Regions from separate parts of the Carnobacterium sp. 1290_CSPC genome, predicted to be linked through region 1. Evidence: predicted binding sites of a transcription regulator. Region 1 holds the regulator's gene; the other holds the start of a gene.

Region 1 (7,748 bases):
CCATCAGGATTAATTTCTAAAACAGAGGTAGCAATCCGGTTGATGAAGTACCTATCATGGCTGACAAATAATAGGGTACCATCATATTCGATCAAGGCATTCTCTAATACTTCTTTAGAATCAATATCCAAATGGTTGGTTGGTTCATCGAGAATCAGGAAATTATCATGTTCCAAAGCGAGTTTCGCCAATTCAAGTCGGGCTTTTTCCCCACCAGAAAGTGTTGCTACAGACTTGGTCACATCATTTCCAGTAAATAAGAAGGAGCCAAGAATAGTGCGAACATCTCGTTCCATCATGGATGGATGTTCGTCCCATAACTCGTGAAGTACATCTTTTTTTGAATTTAAATTGCCTAATTCTTGGTCATAGTACCCAATTTGTAAGTGAGCGCCATATTCGATAGTGCCGCGTATAGCTGGAATTTGTTTAATAATTGTTTTGAGTAAGGTTGATTTACCTACACCATTTGGTCCAACAATTGCAATTGCTTCCTGTTTGCGTAGCTGGAATGAGATAGGTTCAGCCAAAACTTTATCTGGACTATACCCGACGGCTAATTTATTGGTTTGTAAAACATCATTCCCAGAACTTTCAGCAACGGAGAACTGAATGCGTGCGGTTTTTTCATCGTTTAATGGCTTTTCAATTTTGGTCATTTTCTCTAATTGCTTACGACGTGACTGTGCCATTTTTGTCGTTGAGGCGCGCACAATATTACGTGCTACATAGTCTTCTAATTTGGCGATCTCTTCTTGCTGCTTTTCGTAAGCTTTCATTTGCATGGTGAGACGCTGTGCCCGTTCTTTCAAGTAGAATGAATAATTCCCTTTATAATAATGGATACCTTGGTGCGCCATTTCATAAGTCTCATTGGTAACGGCATCTAAAAAATACCGGTCATGGGATACGATTAATAAGGCACCAGGATACTTTGGTAGATAGTTTTCAAGCCAAGTCAAAGTCTCGATATCTAGGTGGTTAGTTGGCTCATCTAGAATGAGTAAATCTTTCTTCTCGAGTAGGATTTTCGCTAAAGCAAGACGCGTTCGTTGACCTCCAGAAAGTGTTGAAATCTTACGGCTATAGTCTTCGTCAAAAAATTGGAAACCGTGTAATACCATGCGGATTTCAGATTCGTATCCGTACGCATTAAAGCGAATCAAGTCTTCTTGAAGTTTGTCATAGCGATTGAGCGCAACTTCATATGCCTCTGTATCTTGCATAAGTTCTTCATCTGCTAAGGCAAGCGCAGCGGTTTCTGATTCCTTTATTAATTTGATTACAGGTTCAAATACGGAAACCATTTCTTCATAAATTGTTCGATCACCAGAGACGGCTGTGTGTTGGTCCATATAGGCGATGGTTGTTCCTTTAGTTAAGGAAACTTGACCGTCATCAGGTGCTTGAATGTTGGCCAACATTTTTAATAATGTTGACTTACCGGCACCATTACGGCCAACTAGCGCGATGCGACTGTTGTGTTGGATTGTCAGTTGTACGTTTTCAAAAATAACTTCTACGCCATAGCGTCTAGCTAGATTTGAACCTTGTAATATGATCATAGTAGGCATGATCCTTTCATTAGATAGTCTTATTATTTTACCACAAAAAAATTTGAGTAATCACTGGAAACATTTTATAAAAAATTGCATTATTTAACATATACTAAAAATCACGAATGAAACACCCTTGTGTTATTTTCACAAACTTGTTATACTGTTTAAGAAATTATTTTCTAAACTAGAAAGAGGACTGAACATGCGTAAAATACCCAAAGCAACCGCCAAAAGATTACCGCTCTACCACCGTTACCTACGTGTATTTAAAAATATGGGGAAAACACGTGTTTCTTCTACAGAATTAAGTGAAGCAGTGAAAGTTGAAAGTGCAACGATTAGACGTGACTTTTCATACTTTGGTGCCTTAGGTAAACGAGGGTATGGCTATGATATTGATGCTTTATTAGACTTCTTTGGTAAGACACTAAGCCAAGATCGTTTAACAACAGTTGCATTAGTTGGTGTAGGTAATCTTGGTAATGCCTTATTGAACTATAACTTTAAAAAGTCAAACAACATACGAATTGGTGCTGCTTTTGATATCAATCAGGATATCATTGGTACGGTCCACAATGGTGTGCCTGTTTATGATATGAAGGATTTGACGCAACAATTAAAATTAATGGATATAGAAGTGGTCATCCTCTCGGTACCTGAAGCAGTTGCTCAAGATATGATACCATCGTTAGAACAAGCAGGTATCAAAGGCATCTTGAACTTTACGCCAGTGAGATTAGATGTACCGGATAGTATCCGGGTGCAAGATGTAGACTTCACGAACGAACTGCAAACCTTAATCTACTTCATCTCAACAAATTCATAATATATGTGCTAGCTATATGCTAGCAAGCGAATAAGCCGAGATCTTTAGTCTCGGCCTTTTTTTACCTTAATTGCAGGGGAAGTTTGTTGAATTTCACATATGAAATCTTAAATTGTTTGCAATTTTTACTAAATTACAATAAATAAAAAGATTATGATTTCGAATTAAATTGGCGTAGTACGTTTAGCGTCTTTAACAAGTCAACTATTTCATACGCTGCAACAGCTAGTGCTAAGTATACTGTCCAATTCCATCCAGAACCTTCCACACTGCCGATGGCGAAGGTAACGGCTAGGAAAATAAATACTAGTTTGAATAGTAATAAAAATATTACTGGTCCTTTTAACATAAAAAAACTGACATTCCTCTCTTATATAACATATTTTGACTTTTATCAAAATTTACCACATTCTTCAACTACTAAAAATAACTTAAATTCCGCATAAAATCAAGGTTTTCGACTTATAAAGAAAAATAGGTCAAAAAAAGTCAATCTTTCTCTTGCAATTCATATTTGATTGTTTTAAGATAAGAAATGTAGAGGTTAGCAGTCAAACATAGAGAGTGCTAATCTCTAAAATAACCAAGTAATTTAGCTTGGGTTTGACAGATATTTTATATAAATGGAGGGACATGTAAATGATTAAACCATTAAACGGACGCGCAGTTGTGAGAGTTGAAGAGGCTAAAGAGCAAACAGTTTCAGGTATCGTATTACCGTCAGCTGCCAAAGAGAAACAACAAGTAGGTGTTGTTGAAGCAGTTGCTGAGAATACGGAAGATTTCACATCACAATTGAAAGAAGGCGACCGCGTTCTATTTGAAAAATATGCAGGTTCAACATTTGAATATGATGGTCAAGAATTATTAATTATTAAAGAAAGCGATATTATCGCAATTGTAGATTAGTCAATTTATCAATATTTACAGATTAATAACAGTATGAAATTTTATGAGGTGAATGAATAAATGGCAAAAGATATTAAATTTTCAGAAGATGCACGTCAATCAATGGTTCGTGGGATTGATATATTAGCTGATACGGTGAAAGTAACTTTAGGACCAAAAGGTCGTAATGTTGTTTTAGACCAAAGTTATGGTTCGCCGCTAATCACTAACGATGGTGTAACCATCGCTAAAGAAATTGAATTAGAAGATAAATTTGAAGATATGGGTGCAAAACTAGTTGCTGAAGTAGCTTCAAAAACAAATGATATCGCTGGTGACGGTACAACAACTGCCACTGTTCTAACTCAAGCAATTGTAACTGAAGGTATGAAAAACGTTACTGCTGGTGCTAACCCAGTGGGTGTTCGTCGCGGGATTGACAAAGCAATTCGCGTAGCTTCAGATCGTTTATCTGAAATTTCAGTTCCTGTAGATTCTAAAGGCGCAATCGCTAACGTTGCGTCAATTTCATCAGGCGACAGCGAAGTTGGTGACTTAATTGCAGAAGCAATGGAAAAAGTTGGCCAAGATGGCGTCATCACTATTGAAGAATCTCAATCAATTGATACCTCTCTAGATGTTGTTGAAGGTATGCAATTTGACCGTGGTTACCTATCTCAATATATGGTAACTGACAATGACAAGATGGAAGCCGTTTTAGAAAATCCTTATATTTTATTAACAGATAAAAAGATTTCTAATATCCAAGACATCTTGCCAGTTCTAGAACAAGTTGTTCAAGAAGGTCGTGCATTATTATTAGTAGCTGATGATATTGATGGTGAAGCATTACCTACATTAGTGTTGAATAAAATCCGTGGTACTTTCAACGTCGTTGGGGTAAAAGCGCCAGCCTTTGGTGACCGTCGTAAAGCAATGTTAGAAGATTTATCTATCCTAACAGGTGGTCAAGTAATTACTGAAGATTTAGGACTTGAATTAAAAGATACGACAATTGATCAATTAGGTTCTGCTAACCGCGTTGTAATCACAAAAGATGAAACAACTATTGTTGAGGGTGCGGGCGATAAAGAGCAATTAGCACAACGTGTTGCCCAAATCCGTAGTCAAATTGAAGAAACAACTTCTGAATATGACCGTGAGAAATTATTAGAACGCTTAGCTAAATTAGCTGGTGGTGTTGCTGTTGTTAAAGTTGGTGCAGCTACTGAATCAGAATTAAAAGAACGTAAATTACGTATCGAAGATGCTTTAAACGCAACACGTGCGGCTGTTGACCAAGGTATCGTAGCTGGTGGTGGTACTGCCTTTATCAATGCTAAAAAAGCAGTTGCTGAATTAGCTGAAACATTAGCTGGTGATGAACAAACTGGTGCACAAATCGTCTTACGTGCTTTAGAAGCTCCAGTACGTCAAATCGCTGAGAACGCTGGTTTAGAAGGTTCTGTAATTGTTGAGAAATTGAAAGAACAAGCAGAAGGTGTCGGATTTAATGCTGCAACTTCTGAATGGGTAAACATGATTGAAGAAGGTATTGTTGATCCAACTAAAGTATCTCGCTCAGCATTGCAAAATGCAGGTTCAGTAGCTGGATTAATCTTATCTACTGAAGCAGCTGTTGCAAGCCAACCGCAACCTGAACCACAAATGCCAGCAATGGATCCAAGTGCAGGTATGTATTAATAAAAAAAGTTAAGTAGGTCTTTTATAAAGAAAACGACCAAAAAATCACGTGGGGATAAAAGTCAGTTATTGGCCGAACCCATTATGATAACGATTGATAGGAGGTGTGAAATCAAGTTCACATCTCCTATTTTTTTATAAACTTTGTTAATATGGGTAAACTCTTTCTATCATAAAGGCGTTTTCACTATAATGGGGTTATGAGTTGAAAAGGTAAGAGAGTAAGTAGCTGATTGAAGGGAGATTTACCATGTTGTTTACAGAAGATGCAGGTTATTATGCACAGCAAGTCAAGGAGCGGAAGGTTACGGTCTTGGCGTTAGTGGACCAAGCCTTGGCGAATATTGAAGCGTTGAATCCTAGATTGAATGCCATTGTATGTGTGCAAGCAAGCACTGCACGAGCTCAAGCGAAAGAATACGATGGTTATTTAGATCAGTTAACGGAGGAGGAAATAGATAGCTTGCCTGATTTCTTCGGTGTCCCAACCCTGCTGAAAGATTTAGGGCAACATCAAGCAGGGCATCTTACAGCAAGTGGATCCAATTTAACGAAAGATACGACTATGCAGGTAACCGAGTATTTTGTTGAAAATATCGTTAGTGCTGGTTTTGTGATTATTGGTCGCACCAATGTACCAGAATTTGGTTTTAAAGGAATCAGTGATTCAAAAGCTTTTGGCCAAGTAAATAATCCAACTGATTTAAACCGCAATCCGGGTGGTTCTAGTGGTGGTGCGGCTGCTGCTTTAAAAGCAGGTATTGTGCCATTAGCCTTTGGATCAGATGGTGGTGGCTCTATTCGTATTCCGGCATCTTTTTCAGGCTTAATCGGGTTAAAGCCATCTAGAGGGCGAGTAACTGTTGGACCTGGATCATATCGCGGTTGGCAAGGGGCATCTATCAATTTTGCTTTAACGAAAAGTGTGGATGATACCTGGACTTTATTACGAAATCTTCAAGTAGAGCAGTTAGAGGCACCATTCATTATGCCTATAATAAATGAAACTAGCTTAAAACCTTTAAATAAACCTTTAAAGATTGGCTACCTGGACCAATTAAACCAAGCTTGGCCAATAAATGAGGATGCTAAAGAAGCCTTAAACCAAACGATACAAGTACTTAGAAAGCTAGGACATGAAGTTTTCAAAGTAACGGAACCTTTTGACAGAGCTGAAACCATGCGTAATTACTTTGTGATGAATAGTGTTGAAACAGCGGCTATGATGAAGGATATTGAACAAGCAAGCGGTCACCCAGTAACCTTTTCGGATGTTGAACCGTTAACCTGGGCCATCTACCGGGCGGGCTTAAAAGTACCGTCTTATCGCTATAGCCAATTACTAACCGAATGGGACAAGTGGACGGCTCAGTCTGAAGCAATGTTTGAAGAAGAAGTTGATTTGTTATTAACGCCAACAACTAATGGTCCAGCACCTATCCATGGCCAATTTGACCCAGATAATCTAAATGAAATAATCGAAAAGGAGAAACACTTTGATGATTATGAAATGGCCGACCAGCAAGGCATTATCTGGGAACATTTCGCCAAGAGTGTTGTCCATATGCCTTATACATCTTTAATTAACATGTTAGGTCAACCAGCTATTTCCTTACCCTTATATAAAAATAAGGATCATTTGCCGGTTGGTATACAATTTATTGCGCAAAAAGGAAATGATTATTTACTATTACAATTAGCCAAACAATTTGAAGACCAACAATTATTAGATACAGCTATTGTCAATTTGTAAAAACCTATCAGCCATTTAAATGCTATTCACGTAGAGCTAGTTACTATTTATCTAGCTCTTTTTATTTTTATTTTTGTTAGCTTGGCTACCTTTATTTTTGAAAATAAAAAAACACTTGTCATTTTCTCATTATTTGTTAATATTCTCATTAACGAAGACAAGAAACGGGCAGGAGATTGCCCAGAAATCAAAGGAGTGTATCGCTATGGCCATTTGGTCTAATAAATTTCACGAGGAAATGTCACAAGATGCTTATCAATTCAACCAATCTATCCAAGTAGATTACCGCTTGTTGGACGCTGACCTCCGTGGGTCAAAAGCCCATGCGGCTATGTTAGGTCACCAAGGGATTCTTGGTTTAGAGGAGTCGGACAGCTTGGTAAAAGAGCTTGAGCAAATGCGTCAAGATTATGCGGATGGGACTTTAGTCGTTGATTTTACAGCGGAAGATGTTCATTCTTTCATCGAGACTGAGTTGACCAACCGTCTTGGCACAATTGGGAAGAAGGTTCATACTGGCCGGTCTCGTAATGACCAGGTAGCGACAGCTATGCGGATTTATGTGCTAGATGAATTGCAAGATTTTATCGAGAAAACCCAAGTAGCGATTGAGGCTATTTTGACAAAAGCAGAGGGACACTTGGACACGATTATGCCAGGCTACACCCACTTACAACGGGCGCAACCAATCACTTACGCCCACTATTTATTGGCCTATGCGCAGATGTTCAGCCGTGACTTATCGCGGTTTACGGACCTTTCTGACCGGGTAGCGAACGATATGCCACTGGGTGCGGGGGCCTTAGCAACGTCTACTTACCCAATTGACCCTTTCTATACAACTGAACAGGTGGCAGGTTTCACAGCACCGTATGTTAACTCAATCGATGCGGTATCCAACAACGATTATGCCATCGAATTCCTGTCAGATTTAGCCATGATGTCCATGCACATGTCCCGTTACGCGGAAGAAACGATCATGTGGTCCAGCCAAGAATTCCGTTTCATCAGCCTGAAA
Region 2 (7,748 bases), on a different contig from region 1:
CAATTGATTGACTCAAATTAAAGAGCAAACTAGTATCACCTGGAAAAGCCATCTGAATGAAGGCCGTCACTAATTGTGCATTTTCCCCCATCAAAATAAAATCACAGGCTAAGGCTAAGCCTAACCCAGCACCAGCTGCCACACCGTTTACGGCTGCTATCACTGGTTTAGACGACCTACGAACGGCTGCAACCATCTCTCCTGTTTTAATCACACCTGATTCGGGAATACCTTCACCAGACGCCACCAAGTCTTTAAATTGGCGAATATCACCACCAGCACAGAAGTATTTCCCAGCGCCAGTAATCACGATTGCTTTTACGTCGGGATCCTGCTCAACCTTTGTTAATGCATCGATCACTTCCTGATAAGTTGTTTCAGAAAAGGCATTGCCGGATGCTTCACGGTTAAAAGTTATTCTTGCAATCTTGTCTTCGATGGTAAATAAAATTGTTTCAAACATTAATTTACTCCTTTGCAAAATGGATGAAGGACTAGCCAAGCTGATAGAATTTGAATAGCTTAGCGAGTCCTTATACCATCTTGTCTAGTGAATATACTCAAATATACCCGCAGCACCCATACCAGCACCTATACACATAGACACCATGCCGTACTTACTATCTTCACGTTTGCCCATTTCAGCTAGCAATCTTGAGGTTAAAATCGCACCTGTAGCCCCTAGAGGATGGCCTAGAGCAATCGCTCCACCATTCACATTAGTGACGGATTGATCAATACCTAATTCACGAATTGACGCTAAAGCTTGGGAGGCAAAGGCCTCGTTTAACTCAATTAAATCTAAATCATCTAAAGTTAAGCCAGTAAGTTCTAAGACCTCTGGTATGGCATAGGCTGGGCCAATCCCCATATATTTTGGATCAACGCCAACAGCCTTAAAGCCAACAAAACGAGCAATTGGTTTAACCCCTAATTCTTTGACTTTATCGCCTGACATTAAGACAACAAAACTTGCACCATCAGAAATTTGTGAAGCTGTTCCTGCTGTCACAGTGCCATCTGCCTTAAAGATTGTCCGTAATTTCCCTAAAGTTTCCATTGAAGACTCTGGTCGAATCCCTTCATCTTGATCAAAGATTTTTTCTTCTACCTGTGGACCATGTTCGGTATAGCGCACTTTATGGGTAGTAACCGGTATAATCTCATCCTCAAAACGACCAGAAGTTTGTGCTTTGTGGGCCCGGCGATGACTTTCTACACCAAATGCATCCTGGTCTTCGCGACTAACCTTGTATTTACTTGCTACATTTTCAGCAGTTAACCCCATTGGATAGGACACACCCGAATCTTCTGTTTGTAAGGTTGGGTTATTCGTTGGTTCATTCCCACCCATCGGAACTGCACTCATAAACTCAACACCACCAGCTACTAGCACATCTGATTGACCAGCCATAATAGCATTAGCTGCTATAGCAATTGTTTGCAATCCCGATGAACAATAGCGGTTCACTGTTTGACCAGCAACTGTATAAGGTAACCCCGCCCGTAAGGCAATTGTACGGGCAAAGTTCATCCCTTGTACACCTTCTGGAAAGGCTGATCCGACAATGACATCCTCAATTAAAGCTGGATCAAAGTCACCTTCAATACGGTCAATGACCCCTTTTAATACTTCAGCAGCAACATCATCTGGACGATCATTGGCTAGGGCACCATTCGGCCGCCCTTTACCAATCGCTGACCGTCCATAAGAAACGATATAAGCATCTTGCATCATTCGTTCATTCCTTCCTAATTTCATCCACTAGTTTCGTAATGGTTTACGTGTTTCTAACATATAGGCAATCCGTTCATATGTTTTTTGGTTGTTCGCTAATCTAAGGAAATGCATTTTTTCTAGATGTTGTAACCAATCTTGGTTAACAAGTGTTCCCTCAGGTAAGTCCCCACCTGTCATAATTTCTGCAACGGTTAACCCTAATTCCATATCATAGTCACTGATAAAATGACCTAGTCTCATGGCATCTAATTGACCTTCCACAACCGCTTTGAAGCTAGTACCTAGAATTGGGAAGTTCACCTTAGTCCGCGGAATAAAGTTCGTCTTAGATAAGTAAGTTAACTTGTCAAAGGCAATCTCCACTACGCTATCACTAGCTGCTACAATATCATCAGACTGTCTTAGATAGTATTTATCTCTGGCTTCATAAGCTGACATCGATACATCACCAGAAGCTACACGCGTAATGACATCTCCTAGAATACGCATTTTTGCATCTTTTTGGATTTTCATATCCATTACACGTTCCGTTAATTCCGCTAAACCACCGCCACCAGGGACTAAACCAACACCCACTTCAACTAAGCCGATATAAGATTCCGCCGCTGCGACAATATAAGGTGATGCTAAAACCAATTCTGCCCCGCCACCAAGTGCACGACCACGAACGGCTGTTACAATTGGTTTTGCTGTGTAGCGAACCCGGTTAACCGCTTCATGTAGTTCACTGATTGTTTGACCAATTAACTCATCAACCCCGTCAGACTCAATGGCTTCTTTCATCATATTCAAATTCGCACCAGGACTGAAATGCGGCCCATTTGAATAAATTACCATCCCCACATAGTCACCAGACTCTAATTCATCCACAGCTTTAATCAATTCAGCTGATAACTCGCCTGTAATCGTATTATTTGGTGTGTGAAAATTGAATAATAACTGATTATCATTGATAACACTTAAGGTTGATGCCTCTGTTTCCCAAATATTTGCATCTACCTTTTCACTCATTGGGGTTAGATTCTCAAGAATCTCCCCTTCTTTGTAAAATGGCTCACTTCGATTTGCTACCCATTCTGGTAAAGGTCCTATCTCTTTTTCAATACGTTTTTTAACCCGTTCAAAGCCCATTAAATCCCAAAGTTGGAAGGGACCGACTTTCCAATTGAAGCCCCAAACCATGGCACGGTCAATATCTTTATAATCCACTGCCGCTTTAGGGATATTATTGGCTGCATAATAGAAGGTACTCGCTAAAGTTTCCCAAAGGAACTTACCAGCTGTATCTGTGGCATTAAAGATGACGTCCATATTCTTTTTCAAGTTACTAGAGAATTTAGCTAAAATAGGTAGATTTGGTTTTTCAGCTGGTACATAGGTGAATGTTTCTGGGTCTAATACTAAACGTTGACGGCCTTCTTTCTTATAAAAACCATGACCAACCTTATTACCTAAAGCCCCTGCTTCAACCAATTTGCCAATTAATGTAGATTGGTTGAAATATGGCTGTTCGCTTGGATCTTGCGTCAAGCCTCCAACTACAAAAGTAGCCACATCATTCCCTACTAAGTCAGATAGCCCATAAGTACCAGTGCGTGGCCGGCCAATCGCTTTTCCTGTTAAGGCATCTACTTCCGTAATTGACAGGCGATCACGCTCAGCACGGTACATAATATCACTCATAGAGTGGGTGCCTGTTCTATTAGCGATAAAGGCTGGTACATCATTCGCTACAACTACCCCTTTACCTAACTTTTTCTCAGTAAAGACTTTTAATTGATTAATTGTCGCTTCAGACGTAAACTCAGTTGGAATTAATTCCACCAATTTCATATAGCGTGGTGGATTAAAGAAGTGCATGCCTAAGAATCGTTCACGCTCTGCACCTTTAAAAACTTTAGCTATTGCCTGAATTGGAATACCGGAAGTATTTGTCGCTAGGATAGCTTCTGGTTTAGCAACTGCAGCAATCTTCTCCCAAATAGCGTGTTTAATTTTGATATCTTCTTTAACTGCTTCAATAAAAATATCACTATCTGATGGTTCACTTAAGTCATCATCAAAATTCCCATAGGTCAAGTTACCTTGAAATTGACTTTGGTATAGCATCGGTTTCTTCCGGTCAGTAATACGGTCGTATCCAGACTTAGAAAGTTTATTCGGTTCATTTTCGTCGATGACAACATCTAATAATTGTACTTTCAATCCCGCATTTACGAGTAAGGCGGCAATTTGACTCCCCATGACACCAGCCCCGAGAACGGTCGCTTTTGTAATTGTCATTGTATTTCCCTCCATCTTTGATCAATTTCTAAAAATAAGAGATTGGGCAGATTATTTGAACTGTCTACCCGGCTCTTTATTATTGTCGGTTTAAATTACTAATTAAATGCTGCTTGTCCGGTCAAGGCACGACCAATGACTAAGGCATTTACTTCGTGCGTTCCTTCATAGGTGTAGACGGCTTCTGCATCTGCAAAGAATCGTGCAATATCATTGTCCACTACAATCCCGTTACCTCCACAAATTCCGCGGCCCATTGCCACTGTTTCCCGAAGTCTTAATGCATTCATCATTTTACCGACTGAAGTTACTACCTCGTTGTAGTCACCTTCTTCTTGTTGACGTGCAATTTGTGAACATAGAGCCATTGCAGCAGTTAAATTTCCTTGCATCATGGCTAATTTTTCTTGTACTAATTGATAATTAGAAATTTCTTTACCAAATTGCTTACGCTCAGTGACATATTTCAAGCTAGCTTGTAATGCCCCAGCCATCGCACCGGTGGCCATGTTGGCAACTCCTGCACGTGTTGAATATAAAACTTTCGCAATATCTTTAAATGAATTGATATTTTGTAGTCGATCACTTTCAGCGACTTCAACATCTTTCAAATGGATATTAGCATTTGGCACAATTTTTAGAGCAATTTTATTTTGAATTACATCAATATCCAAACCAGCTTGCCCTGCTTGAACGATAAAGCATTTTGGCTTACCAGTTTCCTCATCTCGAGCAAATACTGGAATCACATCAGCAACTGAAGCACCACCAATCCACCGTTTTTCACCATTGATAATCCATTTGTCGCCTTCGCGTCTAGCACTTGTTTCTAATCCCCAAGCCACATCAGAACCATGATTTGGCTCAGTTAAAGCAAAACATGTGCGTAGTTGATGACTGGCTAGTTTTGGAATATACTTTTGAACTTGTTCAGGACTACCACCAAATAGGAAAGTATTAAAACCTAGTCCCGTATGAACACCCAATAAAGTATTCAAGGACACATCAAAACGCGATAGGGTAAAAGCGAAAAAGAATTGGAATAATTGACTGGTTGTCTTTTTACCTTCACGCCCTTCAAATAAAAGGGGATTGTCAAAGTATCTTAAACTACCAATATCTTCAAAGAATCCTTCTGGTTCTGATTCAGTTACCCATGCTTCATTTAAGCCACTGCGGTATTTGCTTTCTAATAGTTCTACCAACTGTTTTAAAACTTCAATTTCTCCATCGGTTAAACCACTTGAGATCTTTAAGATATCTTCTGGGAATAACTCTTTTAATACTGCTTCTCTATTTTCCATGAGGTAAACACTCCTTATTATTTATATATAGATCAATTGCCACGCTGGTTTTGCCTGAATTGAATATTTTCTAGTAAAACTAACAAAAATGATATCGCTTACAAACTTATATTAATACCAATAAGGTGTAAAGGAAAATAAGCCTTATTAATATGGACTATGAGTAATACTAATAGTTATTGTAAACGCTTTCTAAAAAGCGTCATTAACAATAGTTATAAGCTAAACTTATGATTACTATTACAAAATAAATACAAAATCCCTTATATAGTTGAATTTTATAAGCAACCATTATTAGGTATATTTAAAAGCAAATAAAAAAACACTAGGAAAATAAGTCTCCTAGTGCCTAATTTAATCCTTATTTTAACTACCTGCGCTTGCTGTCAAATTTTCTTTAGCGTGCGCTGCCATCATACGACTAAGTTCTATACGGTCTGGTTTACCAACCGAGTTAACTGGGATTTCGTCAATTTCCATGTAAAGTTTTGGCGTCTTATAACCGGCAAGTTTTTCCAAGCAGAATTGATCTAGTACTTCTTGGAATTTGTCTGCGCCTTCAACATCTTTATTGACCATGATCGCTGCTGAAACAGATTCACCAAATTTTGGATGTTCAAATCCAAGTACAATAGTTGATTTAACCAATGGATGCTGGCTTAATACAGCCTCAACTTCAGATGGTAAGACATTTTCCCCACCAGTGATAATCAATTCTTTCAAACGATTGACTAAAGTCATTTCCCCATATTCATTTAAGTAAGCTAAATCCCCAGTTCTAAAATAGCCATCATGGAAAGCTTTGGCATTTTCTTCAGGTAGCTTCCAATAACCAGGTGTTACGTTCTTCCCTTTCACCAACAATTCACCAATTTCACCTTGTGGTAATGGGTGCATCTCATCATCTACAACGATCATTTCATCAAATAAAAGAGGAGAACCAATTGTAGTCGGGCGCTCATTAGCGCGTTGACTAGTATTAAACGTTAATAAAGGCGCTTCGGTTAAGCCGTAGGCGTTAATAATAATTTTACCCATTTGCTGGAAAACTTTTTGTACAGCTGGTAATGGTGGTGACCCTCCTGCGACTAATAAGTCTACGCTCATTAAGTTTTCTGGTTTAAAGTCAGGTGAAGCGATAATACCGTAGTACATGGTTGGAATCATGACTAGTACATTTGGTTTGTAAGTACGGATCCAATCGTTAATGGTTTCATAGTTGAAGTAGCGTTCTAAGACTAATTGACCACCTACAACTAACATTGGTATCGCAATATCAATAAAACCTAAAATGTGGAACATTGGGGTTGAGCCAATTGTTACCCAATCTTCACTCATTCTCCAAGAAATGATTTGATTGAATACGTTATTTAAATAACTTTCATGGGTATGAATGACCCCTTTTGGTCGACCGGTTGAACCTGAGGTATAAATTAATAAAATAGGATCTTGCCAATCAATAGACACACTCTCAAAAGGTTGATGGTTACTTAAATCCATCATTTGATTGTATTCAACCTCGTCTACATTGTACTTGATGTAAGCGTCAGGTACTTCTGATAGACGGTCTAAATGGTTAGTTGCATATAAAATATATTCAACACCTGCATCTTCTACCACTCGGGCAATTTCTACTGGTTTTAATCGCCAGTTGAGTGGAACGAAGACTGCACCAATCTTAATTGCCGCTAACAACATATCAATAATAGCAATATCGTTAGGGGCAAAAGTGGCAATCCGGTCTCCCTTTTTGACGCCTGCATCCTCTACCAAGTGCCGAGCTAAAATTTCCGCACGTTGATTTAAATCTTGATAGGTAAATTCTGTGTGTTTCAATGGATCAATCACCGCCACCTTTTCAGGGGAAGTAATTGCGCGCGTTTTAATCCAGTCCAAATTCATTGTTTATCTCTCCTTAAACGTTAGAATCTGTAAGCGCTATCATCTTTTGTTACTCTCATTTTACTAAAAACTCAAGCCTTGTCTAGAGAATCCTTTAATTTTTAAGGAATTAAATGAGAAGATGAGACACAAAAGCCCAATATTAGGGGTTTACCAAAAACAATATTGTACAAATTGTGTTGAATTTAATGATTTTGCGCATAAAAAAATAAGACCAGGAATGAATCCCGGTCCTAATTTAATTAATCTTCTTCTTTGAGTGCTGATACCATTTCCACTTTCTTCAGTTTGTAGTGCATGAAGATCATGACCACAATGGAGAAGGCTAAGGTAATCAGACTTGCGTATAGGTAAGATTGCCATTGGATCACAATCGGGAAGAATACCTGATCGATTGCCACTGTATTTAAGATATAGCTGAGTAAGCCGTATCCTAAGAAGTTCCCAATGATAATCCCTACCATGGTTAAGAATAAGGTTTCTCGATAAACATACATACTGACTTCAAGTGACCGGAA

Evidence for each region. Region 1 encodes Rex, which represses fermentation and respiration genes when NADH is low (regulators of the CRP and FNR family bind a similar motif). Its sites were predicted from a motif close to TTGTGAANTANTTCACAA; they were not measured.
Region 2: AC973_RS06520 (acyl-CoA dehydrogenase family protein) is a predicted target of Rex. The motif match lies at 5,557-5,574, and genes of this name have one in related genera.

What each region holds. Positions count from the first base shown of each region.
Region 1 covers NZ_JVVG01000076.1:59,795-67,542, reverse strand. The annotation lists gene AC973_RS07110 (ABC-F family ATP-binding cassette domain-containing protein) at 1-1,565, opposite strand, end outside; gene AC973_RS07105 (redox-sensing transcriptional repressor Rex) at 1,762-2,385, shown strand; gene AC973_RS07095 (co-chaperone GroES) at 3,025-3,294, shown strand; gene groL (chaperonin GroEL) at 3,355-4,977, shown strand; gene AC973_RS07085 (amidase) at 5,228-6,730, shown strand; gene argH (argininosuccinate lyase) at 6,936-7,748, shown strand, end outside.
Region 2 covers NZ_JVVG01000071.1:73,388-81,135, forward strand. The annotation lists gene AC973_RS06505 (enoyl-CoA hydratase/isomerase family protein) at 1-463, opposite strand, end outside; gene AC973_RS06510 (thiolase family protein) at 548-1,735, opposite strand; gene AC973_RS06515 (3-hydroxyacyl-CoA dehydrogenase/enoyl-CoA hydratase family protein) at 1,766-4,024, opposite strand; gene AC973_RS06520 (acyl-CoA dehydrogenase family protein) at 4,123-5,328, opposite strand; gene AC973_RS06525 (class I adenylate-forming enzyme family protein) at 5,695-7,230, opposite strand; gene AC973_RS06530 (FtsX-like permease family protein) at 7,473-7,748, opposite strand, start outside.